Regions from separate parts of the Streptomyces sp. NPDC048637 genome, predicted to be linked through region 3. Evidence: riboswitches for the same ligand, from Rfam matches in the RefSeq annotation. Region 3 holds a riboswitch; each other region holds the start of a gene.

What was found. A riboswitch is a leader RNA that binds a small molecule or an ion and turns the genes downstream of it on or off. The one in region 3 is predicted to bind cyclic di-AMP.
Positions count from the first base shown of each region.
Region 1: linked by a shared signal. The riboswitch ahead of AB0C46_RS33320 (M23 family metallopeptidase) and the one ahead of AB0C46_RS18875 (M23 family metallopeptidase) in region 3 are both predicted to bind cyclic di-AMP.
Region 2: linked by a shared signal. The riboswitch ahead of AB0C46_RS06975 (NlpC/P60 family protein) and the one ahead of AB0C46_RS18875 (M23 family metallopeptidase) in region 3 are both predicted to bind cyclic di-AMP.
Region 4: linked by a shared signal. The riboswitch ahead of AB0C46_RS34035 (transglycosylase family protein) and the one ahead of AB0C46_RS18875 (M23 family metallopeptidase) in region 3 are both predicted to bind cyclic di-AMP.

Region 1 covers NZ_JBEZHQ010000039.1:60,229-65,047, reverse strand. The annotation lists gene AB0C46_RS33330 (hypothetical protein) at 1-82, shown strand, start outside; gene AB0C46_RS33325 (aldo/keto reductase) at 188-1,129, opposite strand; gene AB0C46_RS33320 (M23 family metallopeptidase) at 1,359-2,486, opposite strand; cyclic di-AMP (ydaO/yuaA leader) riboswitch at 2,498-2,652, opposite strand; gene AB0C46_RS33315 (DUF2332 domain-containing protein) at 2,937-4,076, shown strand; gene AB0C46_RS33310 (PP2C family protein-serine/threonine phosphatase) at 4,144-4,819, opposite strand, start outside.
Region 2 covers NZ_JBEZHQ010000003.1:391,110-395,928, reverse strand. The annotation lists gene AB0C46_RS06995 (hypothetical protein) at 1-12, shown strand, start outside; gene AB0C46_RS06990 (hypothetical protein) at 351-620, opposite strand; gene AB0C46_RS06985 (ATP-dependent Clp protease proteolytic subunit) at 803-1,438, shown strand; gene AB0C46_RS06980 (hypothetical protein) at 1,445-1,753, shown strand; cyclic di-AMP (ydaO/yuaA leader) riboswitch at 2,031-2,229, shown strand; gene AB0C46_RS06975 (NlpC/P60 family protein) at 2,234-2,710, shown strand; gene AB0C46_RS06970 (LysE family translocator) at 2,811-3,470, opposite strand; gene AB0C46_RS06965 (LysR family transcriptional regulator) at 3,544-4,461, shown strand; gene AB0C46_RS06960 (ATP-binding protein) at 4,491-4,819, opposite strand, start outside.
Region 3 covers NZ_JBEZHQ010000013.1:118,183-123,001, forward strand. The annotation lists gene AB0C46_RS18860 (DNA topoisomerase IV subunit A) at 1-181, opposite strand, end outside; gene AB0C46_RS18865 (pitrilysin family protein) at 471-1,811, shown strand; gene AB0C46_RS18870 (pitrilysin family protein) at 1,850-3,232, shown strand; cyclic di-AMP (ydaO/yuaA leader) riboswitch at 3,445-3,600, shown strand; gene AB0C46_RS18875 (M23 family metallopeptidase) at 3,613-4,413, shown strand; gene AB0C46_RS18880 (GntR family transcriptional regulator) at 4,675-4,819, shown strand, end outside.
Region 4 covers NZ_JBEZHQ010000041.1:62,573-67,391, reverse strand. The annotation lists gene AB0C46_RS34045 (cytochrome P450) at 1-255, shown strand, start outside; gene AB0C46_RS34040 (transglycosylase family protein) at 509-1,636, shown strand; cyclic di-AMP (ydaO/yuaA leader) riboswitch at 1,846-2,057, shown strand; gene AB0C46_RS34035 (transglycosylase family protein) at 2,065-2,724, shown strand; gene eno (phosphopyruvate hydratase) at 3,063-4,349, shown strand; gene AB0C46_RS34025 (septum formation initiator family protein) at 4,507-4,819, shown strand, end outside.

The DNA of each region.
Region 1 (4,819 bases), on a different contig from region 3:
GATCGGGGCCTGGCCTTCGGTGTTTGCGGTGGCGGGTGGCGTGGCGCTCGCATCGTGGGTGGCAGTGGACCGCCGGAAGTAGAGCGAAAGCAGAGCAGGAGCAGGGGTAGAGCAGGAGCGGAACGCGAAGGAGGGGCGGGGCCTTGGCGGCCCCGCCCCTCCCTCGTCCCTCCCCGTCCTCCGTGGTTCAGGCAGACGCCTCGTTCAGGAGCGCCAGTTCCGCATCCGTCAGGGTCAGTTCGGACACCGCCAGCAGCGCCGGCAGCTGTTCCACCGTGCGGGCGCTGGCGATGGGGGCCACGACGGTGGGCTGGGCGGCGAGCCAGGCGAGGGCGATGGTGGCGGGTTCGGCCTGGTGGGCGGCAGCGACGGTGTCGAGGGCCTGGAGGACGCGGCGGCCGCGGTCGGTGTCCACGTACTTGACGGCGCCCCCGGAGCGAGCGCTGTCGACATGGGTGCCTGGGCGGTACTTGCCGGTCAGGAAGCCGGAGGCGAGGGCGAAGTACGGCACGGCGGCCAGGCCGTGGCGGGCGGCCACCTCGGCGAGTTCGCCCTCGTAGGTGTCGCGGGAGACCAGGTTGTAGTGGGGCTGGAGGGCGACATAGCGGGCCAGGCCCTCGCGGGCGGAGAAGGCCAGGGACTCCTCCAGGCGCTTCGCCGAGATGTTGGACGCGGCGATCTCGCGGACCTTGCCGGCCCGCACGAGGTCGTCGAGGGCGACGAGGAACTCCGGCACCTCGACCGACTCGTCGTCGTAGTGGGTGTAGTAGAGGTCTATGTAGTCCGTGCGCAGACGGGCGAGGGATGCGTCGACCGCGGACTTGATGGTGGCGGGGGACAGGCCCTTGAGGTCCGGGTGGGCGCCGACCTTGGTGGCGATGACGACATCGGAGCGATTGCCGCGGGAGGCCAGCCAGTTGCCGATGACGGTCTCGGATTCGCCGCCCTTGTTACCAGGGATCCACGCCGAGTAGACGTCGGCGGTGTCGATGAAGTTGCCACCGCCCGCCACGTACGCGTCGAGCACGGCGAAGGACTGGGCTTCGTCGGCCGTCCACCCGAAGACGTTGCCCCCGAGGGACAGGGGGGAGACGGAGAGCGAGCCGAGGGGCTTGTGTGTCGCGGTCATATCCAGGGGAGCGTCGGGGGAAGAGGAGTTATTCCTTCCTCTTCCCCCACGGTAACTCCCGTCAGACGCCCACGGGTTGAGCTGCCTGTTCCTGCACCGAGGGCGCCGGCCAGGCGCCGAAGCCGTCGGCCACACGTTGATCCCGTCGGTCACGCGTTGACCCCGTCAGGCACACCTCGCCCCCGTCGATCACACCTCGCCCCCGTCGATCACACGCCGACCCCGCCGGTCACACATTGATCCCATGATCGCGCAGCCACGGCATCGGGTCGACCGGGTCGCCGGCGTCGGGGCGCACCTCCAGGTGGAGGTGGGGGCCGGTGACGTTGCCGGTGGCGCCGACGCGGCCGATGACATCGCCGGTGTTGACCTTGCCGGAGGTCTTCACCATCGAGGACAGGTGGCAGAACCAGAGTTCGGTGCCGTCGTCGAGGGTGAGGACGATGCGGTAGCCGTACGAGCCGGCCCAGCCTGCCTGGGTGATGGTGCCGGAGTGCACCGCTTTGACGGGAGTGCCGGTCGGCGCGGCGAAGTCCTGTCCGGTGTGGTCCGCGGCCCAGCGGTCGCCTGCCTGGCCGAAGCTGGCGGTGAGCGTGTAGGAGGACACGGGAGCGATGAAGCTCTTCGCCAGTTTGGCGAGGCGTTCGGCCTCCGCCTTCTGACGGGCCGCTTCCTCAGCCTTGCGCTTGGCCTCCATCTCGGCCGCCTTCTTGGCTGCAGCGGCCTTTTCGGCCGACTTCTGGTGGGCGGCGGCTTGCGTTGCGGCCTGCTGGACAGCGGCCTGTTCGGCGGCGTCGCGGCTCTCCTGCTCGGCGGCGCCCTGCTGCGCGTCGGCCTGCTGGAGGATGCGGCTGCGCAGCGCCTCACCGGCGCCGGTGCCGTTAGCCGTGTCCGCGCTCGTCTGGGTGGCCCGGGTGAGCGGCCCGGAGGAGGCAGGAGCCGCGTCGCCGACGGGAGCCGAGGCGGCGTCGGCGGCTGCGGAGTCCTCGTCGGATATCAGGTCGCCGATGCCGGGGAGCGACTTGGCGTCCGGCATCTTTTCGGAGAGGTCGTCGGCCATCCCGCCGATGTCGGGCATCGAGATCGGAACCGGCGGACGGTCCTCGGCCGAGGCCATTCCGCTCGCGCCGACCGCCGCGATGACGCCGACACCCAGGACGGTGCCGCTGCGGGCGAGTCCGCCGCCACGCTGCTTGGCCACCCGGTGTTTGCCGCGGACGAAGCGCGTGGATTCGTCGGTGGGATTCCACTCCTCCCACGGTCCGTCGCCGTCGCCGGCACCGGGCCCAGGGAAGGCACCTCGGTCATCGAGCTCGTAAGCCGACGGAGAATCGGGGGCAGGCCTGTTGGACGCCACGGGGGCGCACTCCTTTCCTTCCTTCTCGCCTACCGGGTTAGCTGACGGGTTCGGAGCAGGAAGGTCTCCTACGGGCGCCCGCTGGCGGAGGGCGTCCGATTCACCCCAAGGAAGTGGTTCCCCGGTTCCCTTGGTGCAGTTCGAAGTGCTTGGGGGTGCGTGAAAAGCGCGTGCGGGATTCGGCGTCGGCGCGCGGTGCCGCCTCTTGCGACGGCTGGGACGACCGCGCTGCGTTATCGGACAGTAATAGAGATCGCGACCGAATTCCAAGCCTTCTCTCGAATCCTTATCGGGTCAGCACAACCTGTGGCGGCGCCTTTTCGGCCACCACGCCCACAAACCGGGCGAGTTGACCACCCGGCGCTAAACGATCTCGCGCGGATTGTGCACCAGTCGTTATGCGGAGGGGTGGCCCTCAGTTACGGAGGGTGAGAGCAGTAACGTCGGATCATGGTCGTCAACGTCGGGAACACCGGGAACGCCGGAAGTGCTGCCGGTTACGCGTGGGGAGTGGCGGAGCGGTACCGGGGGTTCTCCTGGCGGGAGGTGCGGGGCCGGTCGGATGCGCACGAGGAGCTGAGCGCGCGGATCAGCCAGGACGCGGAGCTCTGCGATCTGCTGTCGGGGTCGCTGCCCGCCGGCAACAAACAGCAGCCGAACCTCCTGCTCGCCGCCGTCCGCTATCTCGACGGCCCGCACGCCGAAATGGGCCCGCGCGGTGAAGCCGCGTACGGGCGCTGGCGCGAGTGGACGATCCGGCACTGGGACGAGGTACGCGCGGTGATCATGCAGCGCGCCACCCAGACCAATGAACCGGCCCGCTGCGCCACCCTGTTGCCGCTGCTTGCCCGTCTGCCGCAGCCGCTGGCGCTGCTGGAGGTCGGTACGTCCGCGGGGCTGTGTCTGCACCCCGACCGCTATCGCTACCGGTACGTGGGCGAGGGCGGGGACGGCGGCCGGGCGGGCGCCCTCCGGACCGAGGTGGGGGCGCCGGAGAGCCCACTGGTGCTCACCTGCCGTACGGAAGGGACGCCCGGCGAGCTGCCCGCCGAACTGCCCGACCGGCTGCCGCAGATCGTCTGGCGGGCCGGCATCGACCTGGACCCGCTCGACCCGGTGGCCGAACCGGACGATCTGCGCTGGCTGCAGGCGCTCGTATGGCCGGGCGACGGGGAGCGTGCGGCGCGGCTGTCCGCGGCCGTCGAAGCGGTGCGGTCGGCGCCGCGGCCGCGGATGGTGCGCGGCGATCTGATCGACGAGCTGCCCGCGCTCGCCGCCGAGGCACCGCCCGAGGCGACGCTGGTCATCTTCCACAGCTCGGTGCTGGCCTACCTCCCGCCCGCCCGCCGTCAGGAGTTCACACGTCTCGTCCGGTCGCTGCTCGACGGCCGGCCGGGCGGCGGCCACTGGATCTCCGACGAGCACCACTCCGTGCTGCCGTGGATCACCGGCCCCGCACACCGCTCGCCCCGCCCGGACGACGCGCTGCTGCTGACCCTCGCGCTCGACGGACGCCCGGTCGCACTCACCGGCCCGCACGGCCAGAGCCTGCACCGCCTCCCCGGGCCGGCGGACACCCCGGGAACCTGAGCGCGGCCCGATCCCCGTACACAGGGCCTGCCGGGCAACCGCCCACACAGCCCGCATCCATCGGCGTCTACACCCCCATCGGCCGCTGCACCGCCAGCAGGGCCATATCGTCGGCCGGCGCGCCGCCCGTATGGCGTGCGACGTCCTCGACGACGGTGTCCAGGAGGACGTCCGGGCCGGGGAAGCGGCAGCCGCGCAGTTTGCTCGACGGGTTGTAGAAGCGGCCTAGCAGGTCCCGGGCCTCGGTCACCCCGTCGGTGAAGAAGAGCAGCAGGGCCCCGGCCGGGAAGAACGTCTCGTCCGGCCGGTCCGGCCGGCTCACCATCCCGCCCAGCCCGAGCGGCAGCGCCGGCGCCGCGGGAGCCAGCTCGCGCAGACCGCCGTCCGGGGTGAGCAGCAGCGGGGACGGGTGGCCCCGGTTGAGCACCCGCAGGACGGACTGCCCGTCGGCGGGGATCTCGGCCAGTACGGCAGTGGTGAACCCCTCGGTCTGCTCCACCCCCTTGCGCCGCCCGCCCTCCCGCTGCAGCGCCCGCTCCAGCCGGCCCGCCACCGCCCCTAAGGTGCTCTCCTGTTCCGCCGCCTCGCGAAAGGCGCCGATGACGATCACCGCGGTCTCCACCGCCGCCAGCCCCTTGCCCCGGACGTCGGCGACGATCAGCCGTACGCCGTGCGGGGTGTCCTGCACGGCATAGAGGTCGCCGCCGATCCGGGCATCCGCCCGCGCCCCCACATAGCGGGCG
Region 2 (4,819 bases), on a different contig from region 3:
GTCGCGAAGTGAACACCGCCCACCGATCGCCTCGCCACCGACCGCGCCTGCCTCAAGCCGAACTGCTTGGGGTAGCCACTGGCGTCCTGATCCTCTTGTTCCTCGTCTGGCTGGCTGTCCAAGTGGTCGGTCTGCATCGCGATCTCGAACCGGCCAACGGGCCCGTGACGCGCTCGCTCGACAGGTGCAGCAGTTGGGTGCGAAGCCGATCGCTGGTCCACCCGGCAGCCGTGGCGAACCAGGCCAGGCAGCCCGCGGCCCCCGAGGGCCAGAGGGCCCAGAAGGCGAACCTGGCTCACCCGGGCCCACCCCCGTTGCACAGCTGCTGGAAGGCGGTGCGAGAAACCAGGCTAAGCGGCCCACCGCACGCACGTTCTCCCTCGCGGGCCGACATCGGCGGCGCAGGCGCCCCAGTCTCCGGCCGATGCCTTCTGCCACTGGACGGCGACCTTGATCTGGGTGCCGAGCATCCGGGCGAGGATCGCGGCAGGCAGCTCGCTCGCGAGGGTGAACAGCGCAGCGGACCGATCCTGCGTGGATCGAATCCCGATGTTGTGGAGGCGCTTGCCGATCTGGCTGTCGGTGACAGGGCGCCCTGGATGACCGCCCGGAACAGCCAAGGGACGTCGTCCGGGGTGCCGACCTCGGCCTTACCGCGGCGAGTCGCAGCAAGCTCGCGGACCAGGCTGGTCAGTGGTGTGGGGAGGACGACTGGCGAGCTGCCGAATGTGATGGTGACGACGCCCCGGTCATTCTCACTGGACGTACATCCTGTACATTTTCTACAGAGAGAGGAGCACTCATGCTGCGACCAACGGCCCGCTATATCCTTCCGGAGTTCACCGAGCGCACGTCCCAGGGGACGCGCACCATGGACCCGTATTCGAAGCTGCTCAGCGAGCGCATCATCTTCCTGGGCACCCCGGTCGACGACGCCTCCGCCAACGATGTGATGGCGCAGCTCATCCACCTCGAACATGCCGCACCCGAGCAGGACATCTCGCTCTACATCAACTCCCCCGGCGGCTCCTTCACGGCGATGACCGCCATCTACGACACGATGCGCTTCGTGTCGTGCGACGTGCAGACCTTCTGCCTGGGGCAGGCCGCCTCCGCCGCCGCGGTACTGCTGGCCGCCGGCACCCCCGGAAAGCGGCTGGCGCTGCCTGGCGCCCGGATCCTGATCCACCAGCCCTCGATCAGTGAGCCCATCCAGGGCCAGGCCACCGATCTGCAGATCCAGGCGGAGGAGCTGCTGCGCACCCGCGACATGCTGGAGCGGATGCTGGCGGAGCACACCGGACAGCCCCGTGAGCGGATCGCCACCGATATCGAGCGCGACAAGATCTTCGACGCCCGAGCCGCCCAGGAGTACGGCCTGATCGACGGACTCACCCATCAGCGCAAGCAGTCCGTCCCCCAACTCGGTGCGCGGTGAGCCCGGATGCTGCCGCCGGAACTGCCGCCGCTGCCCGCCCTGACACGTGCCGAGGGTGAGCTGATCGACCGCTATCTGGAGGTGCTCGACCTGCTGGGCAGGATCAACCCGGCCCGCGGCGGCGGCACCTACACCGGACTGCGGGCCGCCCAGGCGCTGGTGACCAAGGCCGCCGGGCTGCGCGACGCGTTGACGCTGATGCACAACCGGGGCGAGAGCGAGCTGCACCGCGAGACCTTGACCCGGGCATTGCGGGTGCTGGACGGCGAACGCCGGGCCGGACTCGTGACGGTGCCACCGCCCGAGGACATCTGACCCGACACGCGCACGGGGCTGCGCATACGGCGTAGCGTCCGGGCCCGATGTGAGGAGGCGACGAATTGCGCGGGGCGGACACAATTCCTTGGACCCTTGATGTTTCGCCCCTGGTCCGGGGGGTGCGACACCCCGCGCCACGTCACCTGAGGGAACAAAAGTAACCATTCAGGTCAAATGTGACCAATCTCACATACGGCATTTTCAGCTCGGAATTCGGGTGCCGGGTGCGTGACGATCCCTTCGACGGCAAGACCCCGCCACAGCGACGGGGCGGTCCGGACGGGCGCCTAATCCCGCCGCCGTACCGGATGTCCGGTCGACGTTGTGGATCGGCGGGAGCGGAGGACCCGAGCAGGACGGGGTCCCGGCCTGACGGCCGAGGGCTCCTTGGGGTGAAGCCGTACGCACGGCCGGGCATCTTCGCCTGCCCGAACCCGACAGGTCTTCCTTCGCAGGCGGCTGACGAAGGGTCTGCGCATGACTGTGCGCACGCATACGCCGAATCTGCTGGCACGCGCCGGCACCGTCACCGCTCTGACGCTGGTCACCCTGGGCGGGACTACTGTCGCCCCAGGAGAGGCCGGGAACGCCGAAGCCGCCTCCGTGTCCGCCTACGCGCTGCGGATCGCGGCCTCTAAGAGTGGCGCGCCGTACCAGTACGGTGCCCAAGGGCCGTACCGCTTCGACTGTTCGGGGCTGACGCTGTACTCGTTCAAGCGCGCCGGGCGGGCCCTGCCCCGTACCGCCGCCGCACAGTACGTCCGCACCCGGCATATCCCGGCCTCCCTGCGCAGACGCGGTGACCTGGTCTTCTTCCGTTCCGCACGCGGCATTTACCACGTCGGCATCTACGCGGGCCGGGGCCGGATGTGGCATGCCCCCAAGGCCGGGAGCGTGGTGCGGCTGGAGCGGATCTGGAGCCGCACGGTCTCCTACGGACGCGTGGGCGGCTGACCTGGGATCTCGTCTTACGTCTGATCAATTGTCAGTGGGATTGGCCAACTTGGCCGGGTGATGTCGCCACTGAGCGGGCTGCCCGGGGTGCGCCCGTCTGTCAGGCCAGCACGACCTCGACGAGCAGGATGCCGCCCAGCGTGGTGAGCAGCGTTCCGGTGACGGCTTCCAGGGCGCGGGTGACCCGTGGGCGGCGCAGCAGGCCACCCAGGCGGTCGACCAGCAGCGCGACGGCCGGGAACCACACCAGCGCCAGGGCGACGACCATCGTCGCGAGCAGCAGCGTGCGGGGCAGCGCGGGCTCGCCGGCCGGGACGAACTGCGGAAGCAGGCTGAGGAAGAGGACCGGCGCCTTGGGGTTGAGGGCATTGGTCAGGAAGCCCTGGCGCAGGCTCCGCGCGGTGCCCAGGAGGGCAGCCGGGCCGTCGGCCGGTGGGTCGGCCGGGCCGGTCGCGGAATCGGCGTGCGCGCCCCTGCGCCGGACGGCCGCGGTCAGCGCACCGGCACCGAGGTACAACAGATAGACCCCGCCCAGGAGTTGGACAGCGCTGAAGAGCGCGGGCACGGCGACCAGCACCGCCGCGAGCCCGGCCACCGCCAGTGCAGTGTGCACCAGCAGCCCGCCCGCGACTCCGATGGCGGTCGCCACCCCCGCCCGGCGCGAGTCGAGCGCATTGCGCACCACGACGGTGAAATCCGCGCCCGGCATGGTGACCATGCCGGCGGCGACTCCGGTGAAGGCGATCAGCTGTCCGTCCATGAGAGCAGCTTCGCTGGTCAGAGCCTTTAATGGGTATTGGCAATGTTCTTGGAGAGCCTAAAGAGGTTCTTATATGTACGACCCCACGCGGCTGGCCGCTCTGGTAGCAGTGGCGGAGGCCGGTTCGATCACCCGGGCCGCCACCCGGCTGGGCTACACCGCTCCCGCGCTCTCCCAGCAGCTCGCCAAGCTGGAGCGGGAGGCCGGGACGGCGCTGCTGGTGCGCCACCACCGCGGGGCACGGCTGACGGCGGCGGGTGAGCTGCTCGTCGTACGGGCCCGGCGGGTGCTCGACGAGCTGGATCAGGCGCGGCATGAGCTGTCCCGGCTGACGGGGCTGTCCGGCGGCCGGCTGCGGGTCGGCACGTTCATGACCGCCGGGACGCATCTGCTGCCGCCCGCGCTCAGCACCTTCCGGCGGGCGCACCCCGATGTGGAGCTGAGCATCACGGAGTACGTACCTCCGCAGGCCACCGCGGCGGTGGCGCTGGGCGAGGTCGATCTGGCGCTGACGCACGAGTATGTGCCGGGCGAGGCGATGCCGCCGCCGGAGGGGGTGCGTCTCGAACCGCTGCTGACCGAGGAACTGGTGCTGGTCACCGCGCCGGGCCATGCCCTGTCGGCGGGCGCCGGACGGCTGCCGCTCGCCGAGCTGGCCGGTCAGCCGCTGGTCAGCATGGCGCCGGCCAACCCGAACCGGCGTGCGGTGGAGGCGGTGCTGGCGGCGGCCGGGGCGAGTGTGGCGGTGCGCTGTGAGTCGCCGAGCTATGCGGTGGTGTGTGCGCTGGTGAGCGCGGGACTCGGGGTGGCGGTGGTCCCGGAGATGATGGCGGAGGGCTCGGTGACGCCGCTGGGGATCCGCAGCCTGGACCCGCCGGAGCTGCACCGCCGGATCTCGGTGGCCTACCGCCCCGGCGGCGGGAGCCCGGCCGCGGACACTCTGCGTGCCTTGTTGCGCGGGGCCTTCACCCGCCACTCCCCCGCGCCGTAGCCGGCGGGCGGCCGGTGCGGCAGCGGTCTTCAGCGGACGGCGGCCTGCCACGGCACGGTGATCCAGACGGTCTTTCCGCCGGACTCGGTGGGTACGACCGAGAGACGGCCGCCGGCTTCCGCGGCGAGGCAGCGGATGATGACCAGGCCCCGCCCGTTGTCCTGCTGGACGGCGGCGGGCAGCCGGCGCGGCCGGCGGGGATGGCTGTCGGTGATGCCGATCCGCAGCTGTTCGTCGCGGTCCAGTCGCAGCTCGACGGTGAACTCCGGCGACCGGCCGAAGGTGTGCACGACGGCGTTGGTCGCGAGTTCGGAGACGATCAGGCGGAGGGAGTCGGCGAGTTCGGAGTCGGCGGGCA
Region 3 (4,819 bases):
GGTACAAAATGCGGCGGTGTACGGGCTTGAGACCGTCGCGGGCGTCCGGCAGGGCGCGCGAGTAGATGACCGAATACGCGTACTCAAGGAAGGAACCCTGCATCTCGTCGACGACGTCGATGTCGAGGATCCTCTCCTCGAAGTCGTCCGGCGGCGGGGTCTTCGTGCTGCGGCGGGCCATCGCGGCTGCGGCTCCTTCTGCTGCGTCTACTGCCGATGTCGGGAAAGCGTCGGGTCAGCCAGTCGGGTCAACCAGCTGGGGGATCGACCCGCGAGTATGTCTGAGTCTGACGCGGACCATTGTGGACCGCCCCACTGACAACGCCGACCGCGACTCCCCCTTCTGCTCCCTCGGGGCCGAGCGCGGCGCACGTTCGGGGCCGGTCGGACGGGAACTTCGCCAGATGCCGACGCGCTTGCATACAGTGACAGAACTTCCTCGCAAGCGGATCGAAGGGACGTACATGCCCATGGGTCACACGGCCACAGAACAAGCCGGCTCCGGCGGCCTGACAGCGACCGAGCACCGGCTGGCCAATGGCCTGCGCGTGGTGCTCTCCGAAGACCACCTGACCCCGGTAGCAGCGGTCTGCCTGTGGTACGACGTCGGCTCCCGCCACGAGGTCAAGGGCCGTACCGGCCTGGCTCACCTCTTCGAGCATCTGATGTTCCAGGGTTCCGCGCAGGTGAAGGGCAACGGCCACTTCGAGCTGGTGCAGGGCGCCGGCGGTTCGCTCAACGGCACCACGAGCTTCGAGCGGACCAACTACTTCGAGACCATGCCCGCCCATGAGCTGGAGCTCGCGCTCTGGCTTGAGGCGGACCGGATGGGCTCGCTGCTCACCGCGCTGGACGACGAGTCCCTGGAGAACCAGCGCGACGTCGTCAAGAACGAGCGCCGCCAGCGCTACGACAACGTCCCCTACGGCACGGCCTTCGAGAAGCTGACGGCCATGGCGTACCCCGAGGGCCACCCGTACCACCACACGCCCATCGGGTCGATGGCCGATCTGGACGCGGCCTCCCTGGAGGACGCGCGGGCGTTCTTCCGTACGTACTACGCGCCCAACAACGCCGTCCTGTCGGTCGTCGGCGACATCGACCCCGAGCGGACGCTGGCCTGGATCGAGAAGTACTTCGGCTCCATCCCCTCGCACGACGGCAAGCAGCCGCCCCGGGACGGCACCCTGCCCGACGTCCTCGGCGGCGAGCTGCGCGAGGTCGTCGAGGAGGACGTGCCCTCCCGCGCCCTCATGGCGGCGTACCGCCTGCCGCACGACGGCACCCGTGAGGTGGACGCCGCGGACCTCGCGCTGACCGTCCTGGGCGGCGGCGAGTCCTCCCGCCTGTACAACCGGCTGGTGCGCCGCGACCGCAGCGCCGTCGCCGCCGGCTTCGGCCTGCTGCGGCTGGCCGGCGCCCCCTCGCTGGGCTGGCTGGACGTGAAGACGTCCGGCGGGGTCGAGGTTCCGGACATCGAGCGTGCGGTCGACGAGGAGCTGGCCCGTTTCGCCGCCGAGGGGCCGACCCCGGAGGAGATGGAGCGGGCGCAGGCCCAGCTGGAGCGCGAGTGGCTGGACCGGCTGGCCACGGTCAGCGGCCGCGCCGACGAACTGTGCCGCTTCGCCGTCCTGTTCGGCGACCCGCAGCTCGCGCTGTCCGCCGTCCAGCGCGTCCTGGACATCACCCCCGAGGAGGTGCAGGCGGTCGCCAAGGCCCGGCTGCGCCCTGACAACCGCGCGGTGCTCGTCTACGAGCCCACCGAGCCGTCCGACGCCGCCGACACCGAGGAAGGGGAGGCGGACCAGTGAGCGACGCCACCACCCACGCCGATTCCCCCGTGAGCACCATGGACTTCCACCCGCAGCCCCAGGGCGGCGCGCCCAGGCCGTGGGCCTTCCCGGCCCCCGAGCGCAGCCAACTGCCCAACGGGCTCACGCTCCTGACCAGCCACCGCCCCGGCCAGCAGGTCGTCGCCGTCGAGATCAACCTCGTCGCGCCGCTGGACGCCGAACCCGAGGGTCTGGACGGCGTCGCGACGATCATGGCGCGTGCGCTGTCCGAGGGCACCGACACCCATGACGCGGAGGAGTTCGCCGCCGAGCTGGAGCGCTGCGGCGCCACCCTGGACGCGCACGCCGACCACCCCGGCGTACGGGTCTCCCTCGAAGTGCCGGCGTCCCGGCTGACCCGTGCGCTCGGCCTGCTCGCCGACGCGCTCCGGGCGCCCGCCTTCCCGGAGAGCGAGGTCGAGCGGCTGGTACGCAACCGTCTCGACGAGATCCCGCACGAGCTCGCCAACCCGGCCCGCCGCGCCGCCATGGCCCTGTCGAAGGAACTGTTCCCGGCCACCGCCCGCATGTCGCGGCCCCGCCAGGGCACCGAGGACACCGTCGCCCGCATCGACGCAGCGGCCGTCCGCGCCTTCTACGACGCCCATGTACGGCCCGCCACGGCCACCGCCGTCATCGTCGGTGACTTCACCGGCGTCGACCTCGGCACGGCGCTCGCCGACACGCTCGGCGCCTGGAGCGGCTCGACGTCCGAGCCGCTGAAGGCCGCGCCGATCGTCGCCGACGACACCGGCCGGGTGGTGATCGTGGACCGCCCCGGCGCCGTCCAGACGCAGCTGCTCATCGGCCGTATCGGTGCCGACCGGCACGACCGGGTGTGGCCCGCACAGGTGCTCGGCACGTACTGCCTGGGCGGCACCCTCACCTCCCGTCTGGACCGAGTGCTGCGGGAGGAGAAGGGCTACACCTACGGGGTGCGCGCCTTCGGCCAGGTGCTCCGGTCCACCGCCCCCACCTCCCCCGAGGGGTCCACGGGCGCCGCGCTGCTCGCCATCAGCGGCTCGGTGGACACCGGCTCCACCGTCCCGGCGCTCGAGGACCTGTGGAAGGTACTGCGCACCCTCGCGGCAGAGGGGCTGACGGACGACGAGCGGGATGTCGCCGTGCAGAACCTCGTCGGGGTCGCGCCGCTGAAGTACGAGACCGCGGCGGCCGTCGCGGGCACCCTCGCCGACCAGGTGGAGCAGCAGCTCCCGGACGACTTCCAGGCGCAGTTGTACGCCCGCCTCGCGGAGACCGGCACGGTCGAGGCCACCGCGGCGGCGGTCAGCGCCTTCCCCGTGGACCGGCTGGTGACGGTCCTGGTGGGCGATGCCGCACAGATCGCCGAGCCGGTCAAGGCGCTGGGCATCGGTGAGGTGACCGTCGTCAGCGGCTAGCCCCTCCCGTGTGACGGAAGGTCATATGACGACCGTGCGGCTCCCGTGGTGCTCGTTCACCACGGGAGCCGCCGTATGTCCGTTTTATCGCAGCTGGTGCCCCGGTTCTTGTGGCATCCCGCACAAAAAACCGGTTCTGTTTGCCGATTGAAAGTTGCCCCGTTTAGCGTCGGTCCGGCTGTTCGTCACAAGTCCGCCACAACAGTGGCACCGGACAGTCATCGCCGAGTCCCCGTACGGCGCAAGCCAGGGGAGCCGGGGACCCAAATGTCCCTTGGGGTGAATCGGACTCCTCTCCGAGGAGCCCGTAGGAGACCTTCCTGCTCCGAACCCGTCAGCTAACCCGGTAGGCGAGAAGGAAGGAAAGGACAAGCCAGCACATGGCGTTCATCCGTGCCACCGGGAAGCACCGTCGCGCGAGCCGTCCCGTTCGGACGACCCGCAACGTCGCCGGCATAGCCACCCTCGCGGCCGGCGGTGTGGTCGCCTCCGTGGCCTCGCCGGCGCTGGCCGCGACGGACGAGGCACGCCTCCACGACACCGGACTGCAGCACGCCGTCGTGCTGGGGGACGAGCTCGCCAACCGTGTCGAGGCCCAGGCCGACGCGCAGCAGGCCGACGCCGAGGCCGCCGCGGCGAAGGCGAAGGCCGAGGCCGTCGCCAAGAAGCAGGCCGACGAGGCGAAGCGGCGTGCCGAGGCCGCGAAGAAGAAGGCCAAGGCCGCCCACGAGGCCAAGGTCCGCGCCGCCCGCGACGCGGAGCGCAAGCGCCTCAACGCCTTTGTCTCCCCCATCGCCGACTCCTACGTCTCCACCGCCTACAAGGCCTCCAGCGGACTGTGGTCCTCCGGCAGCCACACCGGCATCGACTTCCACGCCGCCTCCGGCACCAGCGTCCACGCGGTCGGCTCGGGCACCGTCGTCGAGGCCGGCTGGGGCGGCTCGTACGGCAACAACATCGTGATCAAGATGAACGACGGCACGTACACCCAGTACGGTCACCTGTCGTCGCTCGGCGTCTCGGTCGGCCAGCAGGTCACCCCGGGCCAGCAGATCGGCCTCTCCGGCGCCACCGGCAACGTCACCGGCCCGCATCTGCACTTCGAGGCCCGCACCGGCGCTGACTACGGCTCGGACATCGACCCGATCGCGTACCTGCGCGGGCACGGCGTCAACGTCTGATCCCCCCGCGTCGGCGCCGCGCCCCGTACGGGGCCTGCGCCACACGCCGAGTCCTTCCGGAGCCCCGGCCCCACGGCCGGGGCTTCGGCGTATCCGGAGTGCGGGCGATACGCACCGGATACGCCGGTGGCCCGCGACTTCCGGCCAAAAAATATCCATGAATAACCCGAGGCCGTCGGAAAAGCCGTGCCGGTCGAATAGAGTCACGGAAAAGTCGCCGACCGGCGGCGTTTCCAGGGGATTACGGCGGAGGCACGGAAGATGCGAGGCCATATTTCCGCGCATGCGGTGTGCACGGCGATTCGCGACGACATTGTCTCCGGCGCACTGGCGCCGGGGAGCCGGCTGATCGAGGAGATCCTGGCGGCCCGTTACGGCGTCTCCCGGGTGCCGGTCCGTGAAGCGC
Region 4 (4,819 bases), on a different contig from region 3:
GCGCGCTTCGCCGAGCCGGATGTGCTCGATCTGACCCGGCGTGACAACCAGCATCTGGGATACGGGCACGGCATCCACTACTGCCTGGGTGCGCCGCTCGCCCGGCTCGAAGGACAGTCCGCGCTGGCGACGCTGCTGACCCGGCTCCCGGACATCCGGCTTGCGGCGGAACCTGACGATTTGCGCTGGCGCGGCGGGCTCATCATGCGCGGACTGCGTTCACTTCCGGTGGAGTTCACCCCGGAGCGGCCCTGACCAGCGACAAGGCCAAATGTGACGCAGAGTCAACCGCGTGACCTTTACGTGATCCGCACTACACCGACTTGTGACTACCCGGGACCCCGGCTACCTTTCGACCGACGATCGACAGGCTTCACTCGATCGGTCGAAGCGGTGATGTGGGGGACCGGTGTAACGGTGCCGCTCGCGTGCGTCGGCCGGCCGGAGGCCCCGTCGAGCAGCTCGAAGAGCTCGTCGATAACTCAACCGCCGCGCGAAAGGCATCCGCATGCGTTCCGGGAACGGCCGACATCGTCGCCCCCGTCAGGCACCGGCCATCTTTGTCACGGCAGGCGTGACCGGCGCGGGCATCGCCCTGCCACTGCTCGGTGCGAGCGGTGCACACGCCGCCGACACCGCGACCTGGGACAAGGTCGCCCAGTGTGAGAGCGGCGGCGTGTGGAGCGCGGCGTCGGGCAACGGCTACTACGGCGGCCTCCAGCTGACCCAGGAGATGTGGGACAACTACGGCGGCTCCGCCTACGCCTCACGGCCCGACTACGCCAGTCGCTCCCAGCAGATCGCCGTGGCCGAGTCGATCCTCGGCGACCGCGGGCCGGACGCCTGGCCGAGCTGCGCGGTGAACGCGGGGCTGACCGGCGACGGCCAGGCCCCGGAGGTCGACCCGGGCAGCACCAGCACGCCGGAGCCCGCCCCGTCGGACTCCGAGGGCTCCCTCGACCCCTGGGACACCCCCGGTTCGTCCGACGCCCACGACGGTGGGGACACCGCCGGGAGGAACGACAAGCCGAGCGACGAGCCCAGCGACGAGTCGAGCGGTCCGCCGTCCGACGCGACGCCCTCGCCCGACGCCTCGGACTCCGCCGGGCCCGGCGACTCGTCCACGAGCCCGGAGCCGTCCGACCCGGCGACGCCCGGCGACCGGGACGACGACCCGTCGCAGTCCGCCGACCCGTCCGGTGACTCCTCCACGGACCCGTCCGGCGACTCCTCCGCCGACCCGTCCGACGAGCCCTCCACGGACCCGTCCGACGACCCGTCCGCGGACCCGTCCGGGGACGGCAGCCGTACGGACAGCACCGGCACCCCGCGCGAGGTGCCTGCCAAGGGCAAGCACCGCGGCGATGCGGGCGACGAGGACGCCGGTGACCGTGACGGCGGCAGGTCCGCCGGCGGCCGGCACGCCTCGCGGGGCGACGACGCGCACCGCACGGGCCCGGCGGCCGACGGCGACTACACGGTGCGCCCGGGTGACAGCCTGTCAGCCATCGCCACGGCCCACCGGCTGTCCGGTGGGTGGCACGCGCTCTACGACCGCAACGAGGGCGTCATCGGCTCCGACGCGGACCTGATCCAGCCCGGCCAGCAGCTCGATCTCGGGCGAGACGCAGGGTAGTTCGCCACTTTCGCCCTCTTTTGGGAAAGTGAGACAAGGCTCTCGTTGACTTCGGTGGGTCCCGGTCTGCGCATCCCCGGCATACCGGGCCCCACCTGCGGATATGTAACCAACCCGTGATCAAAGACGGTCAACTTGGTCCAGATGGTGGGGTTTGAACCCCAAGGGGATTACTGCTTAACGTCAGGATCGCTCGCCAAAGCGGGCCCCTCGATCACACGCCGAATCCTGCCGGTGATCGAAGGCACTTGACGCGCAAGCGCCGAAGGCAGGAGCGGGGGACCCAAGGTACGTGCCGGCCCCACCCGTGAAAGCGGGTCAACCGGCTTGGGGTGAAGCCACGTGCGCCATGCGCACACGGCCGGGCGACTCATCAGTCCGAACCCGACAGCTCACCTCGTAGGCGTCGGTGAGGAAACGAACGAACCATGCTGATCTTCAAGGGCAAGCACCGTCGTCCCTCCAAGGCCGTCCGCGTCGCCACCCTCGCCGGTGTCGCCGGTGCCGCCGTGGCCGTTCCGCTGATGGGCGCCACTTCCGCCTCCGCCGCCTCCGTCGCCACCTGGGACAAGGTCGCCCAGTGCGAGTCCGGCGGCAACTGGTCGATCAACACCGGTAACGGCTACTACGGTGGCCTGCAGTTCTCCAACTCCAGCTGGGACGCCGCCGGTGGCACCAAGTACGCGCCGCGCGCCGACCAGGCCACCAAGGCCCAGCAGATAGCCGCCGCCGAGAAGCTCCTCGCCCTCCAGGGCCCGGGCGCCTGGGCCTGCGCCGGTGCGGGCAACCTGACCGCCGGCGGCCCCGCCGCCGACGTCGACACCTCCGCGCAGACCAAGTCCGCGCCGAAGCAGGAGTCCGCCAAGCCCGAGGCCAAGAAGGCCCCGTCCGCCTCCGAAGACCGTGCCTCGCGGTCCGCCGAGCGCAAGTCCACCGGCGACGGCAACTACACCGTCAAGCAGGGCGACACCCTCGCCAAGATCGCCAAGGCCCACGGCACCGACTGGAAGTCCGTCTACAAGGCCAACAAGTCGGTCATCGGCGGCAACCCGAACCTGATCATCCCCGGTCAGCAGCTCACCGTCTGAGCCGCTCTCTCACCGGGGCTCCAGCGGGCCCGAGCGGCGGGCCCCCTTCCTCCGTGAGACCGCCCCGTCACGGCGCGCCCTTCCCCCCAGCGCGCCGTGGCGGGGCTTCTCGTGTCGCGGACCGCACGCGGGGCTCCCCGGCCGGCGGCAGGCCGCTGACCGGCGCCGTTCCGCGACTTTTCCCGTTCGGCGAACAATCCGCCAAACGTCCCGCGAACTAGGCCTTTGGGCAGGTTTTCGGGGGCCTTCCGTCCCACGGAGCGGGCCAAGGGCAGGCGGACGCGCCCGGGGCCGTTAGGCTCATGCTGCAGACTCCAGACACCCACGAAGGAGACAACGTGCCGTCGATCGACGTCGTCGTAGCCCGCGAAATTCTCGACTCGCGAGGTAATCCCACGGTCGAGGTCGAGGTCGGCCTCGACGACGGCAGCACCGGCCGTGCCGCCGTGCCGTCCGGTGCCTCCACCGGCGCTTTCGAGGCCATCGAGCTCCGCGACGGCGACCCGAACCGCTACCTCGGCAAGGGCGTGGAGAAGGCCGTCCTGGCCGTCATCGAGCAGATCGGCCCGGAGCTCGTCGGCTACGACGCGACCGAGCAGCGGCTGATCGACCAGGCGATGTTCGACCTGGACGCCACCGACAACAAGGGGTCGCTCGGCGCCAACGCCATCCTCGGCGTCTCCCTCGCCGTCGCGCACGCCGCCTCCGAGGCCAGCGACCTTCCGCTGTTCCGCTACCTCGGCGGCCCGAACGCGCACGTGCTGCCCGTCCCGATGATGAACATCCTGAACGGCGGCTCGCACGCCGACTCCAACGTGGACATCCAGGAATTCATGATCGCCCCGATCGGCGCGGAGTCCTTCTCCGAGGCGCTGCGCTGGGGCGCCGAGGTCTACCACACCCTCAAGAAGGTCCTGAAGGAGCGCGGCCTGTCCACCGGTCTCGGTGACGAGGGTGGCTTCGCCCCGAACCTGGGCTCCAACCGTGAGGCCCTCGACCTCATCCTGGAGGCCGTCAAGCAGGCCGGTTACGCCCCCGGCCAGGACATCGCGCTGGCGCTGGACGTCGCCGCCTCCGAGTTCTACAAGGACGGCAAGTACCAGTTCGAGGGCAAGGACCGCTCGGCCGCCGAGATGACCGAGTACTACGAGGAGCTCGTGGCGGCCTACCCGCTGGTCTCCATCGAGGACCCGCTGTTCGAGGACGACTGGGCCGGCTGGAAGGTCATCACCGACAAGCTCGGCGCCAAGGTCCAGCTCGTCGGCGACGACCTGTTCGTCACCAACCCCGAGCGCCTCGCCCGCGGCATCGAGGAGGGCTCCGCCAACGCGCTGCTGGTGAAGGTCAACCAGATCGGCTCGCTGACCGAGACCCTGGACGCCGTCGAGCTGGCCCAGCGCAACGGCTTCAAGTGCATGATGTCGCACCGCTCCGGTGAGACCGAGGACGTCACCATCGCCGACCTCGCCGTCGCCACCAACTGCGGCCAGATCAAGACCGGCGCCCCGGCCCGCTCCGAGCGCGTCGCCAAGTACAACCAGCTGCTGCGCATCGAGGAGATCCTCGACGACGCCGCGGTCTACGCCGGCCGCTCCGCCTTCCCGCGCTTCCGCCACGGCAGCTGACGAAGGCGGCCCGCTGCCAGGCCGGACACGGCAGCAGGGGCTGAACGGGCGAGGTAATCGCCCGGCACCCCGTACGTCCCCGGCGACGGTCCCGTACCGTTGCCGGGGACGTACCTGCTTGAAGCAGTCAGGCGTCCGTCAGTGAAGGGGAGACGACGTGCCCGCGGACCGGTTCTCGACCGCGACCCGACTCAAGGCGCTCGGCGAGCAGGCCGCCGCCCGCGTCTACCGCGCCCGCCCGCCCCGCCGCAACCGCCTCACCGGCCGTGCCGCCCTGCTGGCCCTGGTGATGTGTTCCCTGGTCGTCGCCCTCGCGTATCCCATAAGGCAGTACGTCTCCCAGCGGTCGGACATCGCCGACCAGCGCCGCAAGGCCCAGGAGGCCGGCGCCGCCCTGGACCGGCTGCGCGAGCAGAAGGCCCGCTGGCAGGACCCGGCGTACGTACGCCAGCAGGCCCGCCGGCATCTGC